One region of the Micromonospora sp. WMMD998 genome, then DNA from elsewhere that is predicted to be linked to it. Evidence: riboswitches for the same ligand, from Rfam matches in the RefSeq annotation. Region 1 holds a riboswitch; the other holds the start of a gene.
The links. Region 1 has a riboswitch for cobalamin ahead of O7619_RS20680 (ribonucleoside-diphosphate reductase subunit alpha). Riboswitches for the same ligand answer to the same signal wherever they lie in the genome.

Region 2: linked by a shared signal. The riboswitch ahead of O7619_RS22640 (acyl-CoA thioesterase) and the one ahead of O7619_RS20680 (ribonucleoside-diphosphate reductase subunit alpha) in region 1 are both predicted to bind cobalamin.

The regions. Positions count from the first base shown of each region.
Region 1 is NZ_CP120740.1:4,510,246-4,514,360, forward strand. It holds gene O7619_RS20675 (bifunctional copper resistance protein CopD/cytochrome c oxidase assembly protein) at 1-1,483, shown strand, start outside; cobalamin riboswitch at 1,700-1,912, shown strand; gene O7619_RS20680 (ribonucleoside-diphosphate reductase subunit alpha) at 2,035-4,115, shown strand, end outside.
Region 2 is NZ_CP120740.1:5,009,154-5,013,268, forward strand. It holds gene O7619_RS22630 (hypothetical protein) at 1-180, opposite strand, end outside; gene O7619_RS22635 (LysE family translocator) at 663-1,286, opposite strand; gene O7619_RS22640 (acyl-CoA thioesterase) at 1,290-1,802, opposite strand; cobalamin riboswitch at 1,928-2,141, opposite strand; cobalamin riboswitch at 2,270-2,483, shown strand; gene metE (5-methyltetrahydropteroyltriglutamate--homocysteine S-methyltransferase) at 2,598-4,115, shown strand, end outside.

The DNA of each region.
Region 1 (4,115 bases):
GTCGGCGCTCGCGCTGGTCGGGCTGCTGCCGCCGGCGTTGACCGGGCACGCCGCCGGGGCGGGCAACCACCAGATCGCGGTGTCCAGCCTGGCCCTGCACGTGCTCGCCGCCGCGCTGTGGGCCGGCGGCCTGGCCGCGCTGCTGATCATCAGGCGGAGCCGGCACCTGCCCGGGGCCGCCGCGCGCTACAGCCGGCTCGCGCTCGCCTGCTTCGGGACCGTCGCGGTCAGCGGGGTGGCGAACGCGGCGGTGCGCCTCGGCGCCGTCGACCAGCTCTGGCGGTCCGGCTACGGCGCGCTGGTGCTCGGCAAGTTGGGCGCGCTCGTGCTGCTCGGCCTGCTCGGCGCGGCGCACCGGCGGCGTACCCTGCCGGACCTGGCCGCCGGGCGGCGCGGCGCGTTCACCCGCCTGGCCGCCGGGGAACTTGTCGTCTTCGCCACCACGATCGGGCTCGCGGTGGCGTTGTCCCGCAGCCCGACGCCGGTGGTCGAGCCGGCGGACGCCGACCCGGTGACCGCGGTGCTCGGGTTCCCGATGCCGGCCGCGCCCACCGCGGCGCACCTGCTCGGGCAACCGCTGCCCGACCTGTTCTTCCTGACCGTGACCGTGGTCGGCGTCGGCGGCTACCTGGCCGGGGTGCGCCGGCTGCGCCGGGGCGGGCACCACTGGCCGGTGGCGCGCACCGCGAGCTGGATCGGTGGCCTGCTGGTGCTGGCCGCCGCCACCGGCCTCGGCTTCGCCCGCTACGCCTACGTGCTGTTCAGCGCGCACATGGCCCAGCACATGGTGCTGTCCATGGTGGTGCCGGTCCTGCTGGTCGGCGGCGCACCGGTCACCCTCGCCCTGCGGGCGCTGCGCCGCCCGACCGAGCCGGAGGTACGCGGGACCCGGGAGTGGTTGCTGCGCGCCCTGCACAGCCGGGTGACCCGGCTGCTCACCCACCCGCTGGTGGCGCTCGGCGTCTACGTGGCCGGGCTGTTCGGCCTCTACTTCAGCGACCTGCTCGGCACGCTGATGCGGTCCCACCTCGGCCACCTGGCCATGCTGGGGCACTTCGTGCTCTCCGGCTACCTGCTGTTCTGGGTGCTCATCGGCATCGATCCGGGGCGGCCCCGGCTCCCCCACCCGATCCTGGTGCTCCTGCACCTGGCCGCGATGATGGCGCACGGCTTCTTCGGCCTGGCGCTCATGCAGACCACCACCGTCATCGCCCCGGACTGGTATCTCGGCGTCCACCCGGACTGGGCGTCGTCGCTGCTGACGGACCAGAAGCTGGGCGCGGGCATCGCCTGGGCGTTCGGTGAGATTCCCGCCGCCGTCGTGATGGTCCTGCTGGTCCGGCAGTGGATCCGGGCCGACCAGCGCGAGCAGCGCCGGGTCGACCGGGCCGCCGACCGGGCCGAGGCGACCGGCGAGGACGACGACCTGGCCCGGTACAACGCGTTCCTGGCCGCCACCGCCCGCGGCGGCGACCGGAACTGATCGGGACGTCGGCGGGAACTTCCGCCCGGCGCGGGCCGACCATTCCAGCGGGAGACGGCAACCGCGCAGCGCCGCCCCACCCGCACCGACCGCCGCGTGCCGGAGTGTTAAGCGGGGGCCCCGCCTCTACCGAATGCGTTAAGCGGGGCCCCTTCCTTCGGGTCGACACGCGCGGGGGGCGAGATGTGGTGTTGCGTGGACACGGGCACCGCCATATATGGTGGTGCCGCAGCTGGTTCGGCCGCGCCCCGCGGGTGTGGTCGAGGCAAGAGGGAACCCGGTGCGAGTCCGGGACTGCCCCGCAGCGGTGAGTGGGAACGACCGCCGTCATCAGCACTGGGCCACCGGCCTGGGAAGCGACGGCCAGTAGGCGACCGAACCCGGTCCGGCCCGCGAGTCCGAAGACCTGCCAGCGCGCCGCGCGCCACCGCGCGCGGCGGTCGAAGGTCGCGCGGGACGACCGACGCCAGCAGCCGGGCCGGCCGTCGTGCCGCGCCCGTTGGCGTTCTCCCGCCGTCCGAGGCCATCGCCAGTGACAGCGAGGAGAGGTCATGACGGTCGTGCGGGAGAGCCCCCCGGAGCAGCGCCGGTCGGCGATGCGGGTCCGCAAGCGGGACGGCGACACCGAGCCGGTCGACGTCAACCGGATCGTCCGGGCGGTCGAGCGTTGGGTCGCCGACCTGGACCAGGTGGACCCGCTGCGGGTGGCCACCAAGACGATCAGCGGGTTGTACGACGGGGCGAGCACCGCCGAGCTGGACCGGTTGTCGATCCAGACCGCGGCGGAGCTGATCGGTGAGGAGCCGCAGTACTCGAAACTGGCGGCCCGGCTGCTGGCCGCGTACGTGCACGAGGAGGTCCGCGGGCAGCAGGTGGAGAGCTTCAGCCAGTCGATCGCGTACGGGCACGGTCTCGGGCTGGTCGGCGACGACACCGCCGCGTTCGTGGCCCGGCACGCCGGCGCGCTGGACGACGCCGTGGACCCCTCCGGCGACCTGCGGTTCGAATACTTCGGGCTGCGCACGGTGGCGGACCGCTACCTGCTGCGGCACCCGCAGTCGCGGCTGGTGGTGGAGACGCCGCAGTACTGGCTGCTGCGGGTGGCGTGCGGGCTGTCGCAGACGCCGGCCGAGGCGGTCGGCTTCTACCGGCTGATGTCCACCCTGGCCTACCTGCCCAGCTCCCCCACCCTGTTCAACTCCGGCACCCGGCACACCCAGATGTCGTCGTGCTTCCTGGTCGACTCGCCGCGCGACGAGTTGGACTCGATCTACGAGCGCTACCACCAGGTGGCGAAGCTGTCGAAGTTCTCCGGCGGCATCGGCATCTCCTGGTCGCGGGTGCGCGGCCGGGGCGCGTTGATCCGGGGCACGAACGGGCGCTCCAACGGCATCGTGCCGTTCCTCAAGACGCTCGACGCCGGGGTCGCGGCCGTCAACCAGGGCGGGCGGCGCAAGGGCGCGGCCTGCGTCTACCTGGAACCGTGGCACCCGGACGTGGAGGAGTTCCTGGAGCTGCGGGACAACACCGGCGAGGAGTCCCGGCGGACGCACAACCTCAACCTGGCCAACTGGATCCCGGACGAGTTCATGCGCCGGGTCGAGGCCGACGCCGACTGGTCGCTCATCGACCCGTCCGACGCGCCGGAGCTGCCCGACCTGTACGGGGAGGCGTTCGACGAGGCGTACCGGGCGGCGGAGAAGAAGGCCGTCCGGACGGTGAAGGCCCGGGACCTGTACGGGCGGATGATGCGCACGCTCGCGCAGACCGGCAACGGCTGGATGACGTTCAAGGACGCCGCGAACCGGCTGTCCAACCAGACCGGCGAGCCGGGGAACGTCATCCACCTGTCCAACCTGTGCACCGAGATCCTGGAGGTCAACGACGACGCCGAGACGGCGGTGTGCAACCTCGGCTCGGTGAACCTCGGCGCGCACGTCAGCGCCGGGGGCGTCGACTGGGAGAAGCTGCGGGCCACGGTGCGCACGGCGGTGGTCTTCCTCGACCGGGTGATCGACATCAACTACTACCCGGCCGCGCAGGCGGCGGCGTCGAACCCGCGCTGGCGGCCGGTCGGACTGGGGTTGATGGGCCTTCAGGACGCGCTCTTCACGCTGCGCCTGCCGTTCGACTCGGCGCAGGCGCGGGAGCTGTCCACCCGGGTGCAGGAGGAGATCTTCCTGACCGCGCTGGAGACGTCCGCCGGGCTGGCCGAACGGTTCGGCCCGCACCCGGCGTACGACCGGACCCGGGCCGCGAAGGGCGACCTGCACCCGGACCTGTGGGGCGCGGAGCCGTCGCAGACCGCCCGCTGGACGGCGCTGCGCGAGCGGATCGCCGCGCACGGGCTGCGCAACTCGCTGCTGGTGGCGATCGCGCCGACCGCCACCATCGCCTCGATCGCCGGCTGCTACGAGTGCATCGAGCCGCAGGTGTCCAACCTGTTCAAACGCGAGACCATGTCCGGCGAGTTCCTCCAGGTCAACACATATCTGGTGCGGGAGCTGAAGGCGCGCGGGCTGTGGACGCCGGCGATCCGGGACCGGATCAAGCGCGCGGAGGGCTCGGTGCAGGGCATCGACGAGTTGCCCGCCGAGGTGCGGGAGCTGTTCCGCACCGCGTGGGAGCTGCC
Region 2 (4,115 bases), 500 kb from region 1:
GTCATTCGTGGAGCTGCCACTTTCGATCTCGTCAACGGGGACGTGCTCCTTGCGGACGCAGCGCAGCTCGTCGCTGGCATCAAAGATCCCGTCGAGGTTCTCCACCGTCGAGTCGTGATGGTGGTCAGGCACCTCAGCGTTCAACGCCTCCAAGCTCCACCACGCGGCGTTCGTTTCCATGCTGGCACAGAGTACGGGCAGCAACGAGACGGGTCTCGCGAGGCGGCAACCACATTGCAGGGTGATGGTTCTGCTCGGCACAACGTCTACAGCGTCCTAGGACAGGAGGGTCAGTTGATGATTTCCCTGTGCGACCCCAATCTTGTTCAAGCCGGAGGTCTAGCTGCCGCTGGCAGGGCCCTCGTCGTCGATGGGTGCGGGCGTCGAGGACCCTGCTCTCAGCGTCGGGGTGGCGCGGCAACGTTCGGGGTGGCCGACCTGCCGCACCATCACGCGGTGTGCCAGAGCTGCGACGGCATGCGGCAGTTGACGGCCTCAGCGGTAGCGGGCACGGTCCACGGCGGCCCGGGCGGTCGACATCGAGGTGGATCCGGACGGGGGTAACGGCGGGGTGGTCGTGTACGGGCGGTGCGCGCCGTGCCGCGGCAGGACCACCTGACCGCAGCGGCCGGTCAACGGCCGCCCCACCAGGTGACGGCATGTCAGCCAACGGCCAACCGGACGCCGAGTGCGATGAACGCGACCGCACAGAGCCGGTTGATCCGCCGCGACCACCGCCGGTCGGCCAGCCGGCGGGCGAGCCGGCCGGCGCCCGCGCCGAGGGTGACGTCCACGGCGAGTTGCACGGTGACGAACAGGGCGCCGAGCAGGACGAGCTGCGCCGTGGCGTTGCCGGTTCGGGGGTCGACGAACTGGGGCAGGAACGCCACGCTGAACAGGATCATCTTGGGGTTGAGCAGGTTCGTCACCAGACCCCGCAGGAAGGCCCGACCGGGCGACGCGCCACGGTCCGGACCGGTGACGGCCACCGGATCGCGGTGGCGCGCGGCCCGGACACCCAACACGATCAGGTACGCGGCGCCGGCCCATCGGATGGCGGTGAACAGGACCGGTGAGGCGCTGATCAGCGTGGCCAGTCCCCCGACCACCGCCGCCACGTGCACGGCCTCCCCCGCGGCGACGCCCAGCGCGGCGACGACGCCCGACCGGGTGCCGTAGCGGGTGGCGTTGGCCAGCACGAACATCATGTCCGGGCCGGGGGTGACCATGAGGACGACGATCGCGACGAGGTAGCCGGCGAGGGCCGCCACGGACAGTCCGAGCATCGTTCAGCCCTCCCCGGCGCCGTCGAGCAGGGCTCGGCGCAGCGCCAGCCGGTGTTCTCGCCGGATCTGCGCCTCCCGGTAGCGTCGCCGGTCACCGTCGGTCTGCGGCAGCAGCGGCGGGACGGCGCGGGGGTCGCCGTGGTCGTCGACGGCCACCATCACCAGGTGTGCCGTCGCCACGTCGACCGGCGGCACCGCCCGGTCCCACCGGTCCGCGCTGACCTTTACCGCCACCTCCATCGAGCTGCGGCCGGCCCAGGTGATCCGGGCGTCGACGTGGACCACGTCGCCCACCCGGACCGCGCGCAGGAAGGCGGTCTCGTCGATGGCGGCGGTGACCGCCGGGCCGTCGGAGTGGCGCGCGGCGACCACCCCGGCGACCGAGTCGATCAGGTTGAGGATCCGGCCGCCGTGCACCGTACCCATCAGGTTGGTGTGGTGCTGGTCCATGATCTGCGACAGGGTCAGGTGCGACGCCGACGGTGGTCGTCCGGCGAGCGTGGTGGTGTCGGGCACTGTGCGGGTCCGTCCTCGATGCAGCGGACCGCCGACCGGAGGGCGCGCGTCGAGGGCACGCCGACGGATCGCGTACGACGTGTCACCCGCCCGGCCCACCCGCGAGGTCGACGGCAGCGCGCACCGGTGGTGCGCGCGGCGCGGGCAGGTCTTCGGACTCGCGGGCATGACCGGTCCCGGTCACCTACTTGCCGTCGCTTCCCAGGCCGGTGGCCCAGTGCTTCGTTGACGGCGGTCGTTCCCACTCACCGCTGCGGGGCAGTCCCGGACTTCCACCGGGTTCCCTCTTACGACACCCGGCCGTCGCCGACCGGATGAACCAACGCTACCGCCATCGTAGCCAGTCGTCCGAACGCGACCGGTGTGGCAGGTCGGGGCGGGTGACGCCGGTCTCGTCGCGTCCTGATCGGTGCCGTCGAGGTGTCCCGCGACTCGGACACGCCGCTCACCCGCCGCACCGTCGGCGTACGATCGTGCGCGGTGCTGGTTCGCCTTCCCGCTTTGGCGGGTGGGCGTCGTAAGAGGGAACCCGGTGCGAGACCGGGACTGCCCCGCAGCGGTGAGTGGGAACGACCGCCGTCATCGAAGCACTGGACCGCAGGGTCCGGGAAGCGACGGCCAGTAGGCGACCTCGTGTCATGCCCGCGAGTCCGAAGACCTGCCAGCGCTGCGTGCACCGTCCGGTGCGCGCCGTCGGCGGCCTCTCGGGAGGGCCAGGGCGGAAAGCCGGTACGCCCGTCGTATCCGCTTCTCCCTCCCGAGAGGTCGCCAGGCACCTCGAGGGAAGGACCACCCGTGACAACCTCATTCGGCCAGAGCACCGTGCCCGGCTACCCGCGCATCGGCGCGCGCCGCGAGCTGAAGAAGGCGGTCGAGGCCTACTGGGCCGGCACGCTCGACGCCGCCGGCCTGCACGAGACCGCCGCCGAGCTACGGGCGCAGGTGTGGCGGACACTGCGCGACGCCCGCCTGGACGCGATCCCGTCGAACACCTTCTCCTACTACGACCAGATGCTCGACACCGCCGTCGCCCTCGGCGCCGTCCCCCACCGGTTCGCCCGCCTCGGTCTCGACGAACTCGACACCTACTTCGCGATGGCCCGCGGCGTCGACACCGAACCGGCGCTGGAGCTGACCAAGTGGTTCGACACCAACTACCACTACCTGGTGCCGGAAATCGACCCCGACACCTCCTTCACCGCCCGACCGGCCAAGGCGCTGAGCGAGTACGCCGAGGCCCGCACCCTCGGCATCACCACCCGCCCGGTGCTGATCGGTCCGGCCACGTTCCTGCTGCTGGCCAAGGGCGTCGACCCGTTCGCCCGCCTCGACGACCTGGTCGACACCTACGCCGACCTCCTCGCCGCGCTCGCCGGGGCGGGTGTGCCGTGGGTGCAGCTCGACGAGCCCGCCTACGTCGCCGACCGCGCCGCGGCCGAGATCGACGGTCTCCACCGCGCCTACCGGCGCCTCGGTGACCTGCCGAACCGGCCGCGGATCTTCGTCGCCACCTACTTCGGTGAGCTCGCCGACGCCCTCCCGGCGCTGCTCGACACCCCGGTCGACGCCATCGGGGTCGACCTCGTCGCCGGTCCGGGAAACCTCGAACGACTGGCCGGCGTCGGCCCGCTGGGCGGGAAGACGATCGTCGCCGGGCTCGTCGACGGCCGCAACATCTGGCGTACCGATCTGCGGACCGCCGTCGCCGCCGGGGCCACCGTCGCCGCGCTGGCCGACCACGTCGCGGTGTCCACGTCCTGCTCCCTGCTGCACGTCCCGGTCGACCTGGCCGCGGAAACCCACCTGGACCCCCGGCTGTCCGCACGGCTCGCGTTCGCCCGGCAGAAGCTCGACGAGGTCGTCCTGCTCGGCCGCGCGCTGCGCGACGGCACCACCGTCCTGCCGGCGCCGCTGCCGGCCGCACCGGCGTCGTGGCGCCACGACGAGATCCGCGGCCGTCTCGCCGCGCTGCGCCCCGACGACCGCAGCCGCGGCACCTACCCCGACCGGGCCGCCCGCCAGCAGCACCGCCTCGCCCTGCCCGCGCTGCCCACCACCACGATCGGCTCCTTCCCCCAGACCCCCGAGCTACGCGCGGCACGCGCCGCCCACCGGGCCGGCACCCTCGACGACGCCGGCTACACCGCGCGGATGCGCGCCGAGGTCGCCCACGTCATCCAACTACAGGAGAACCTGGGCCTGGACGTCCTCGTGCACGGCGAGCCGGAACGCAACGACATGGTCCAGTACTTCGCCGAGCAGCTCGACGGGTTCGCCGCCACCGACCACGGCTGGGTGCAGTCCTACGGCACC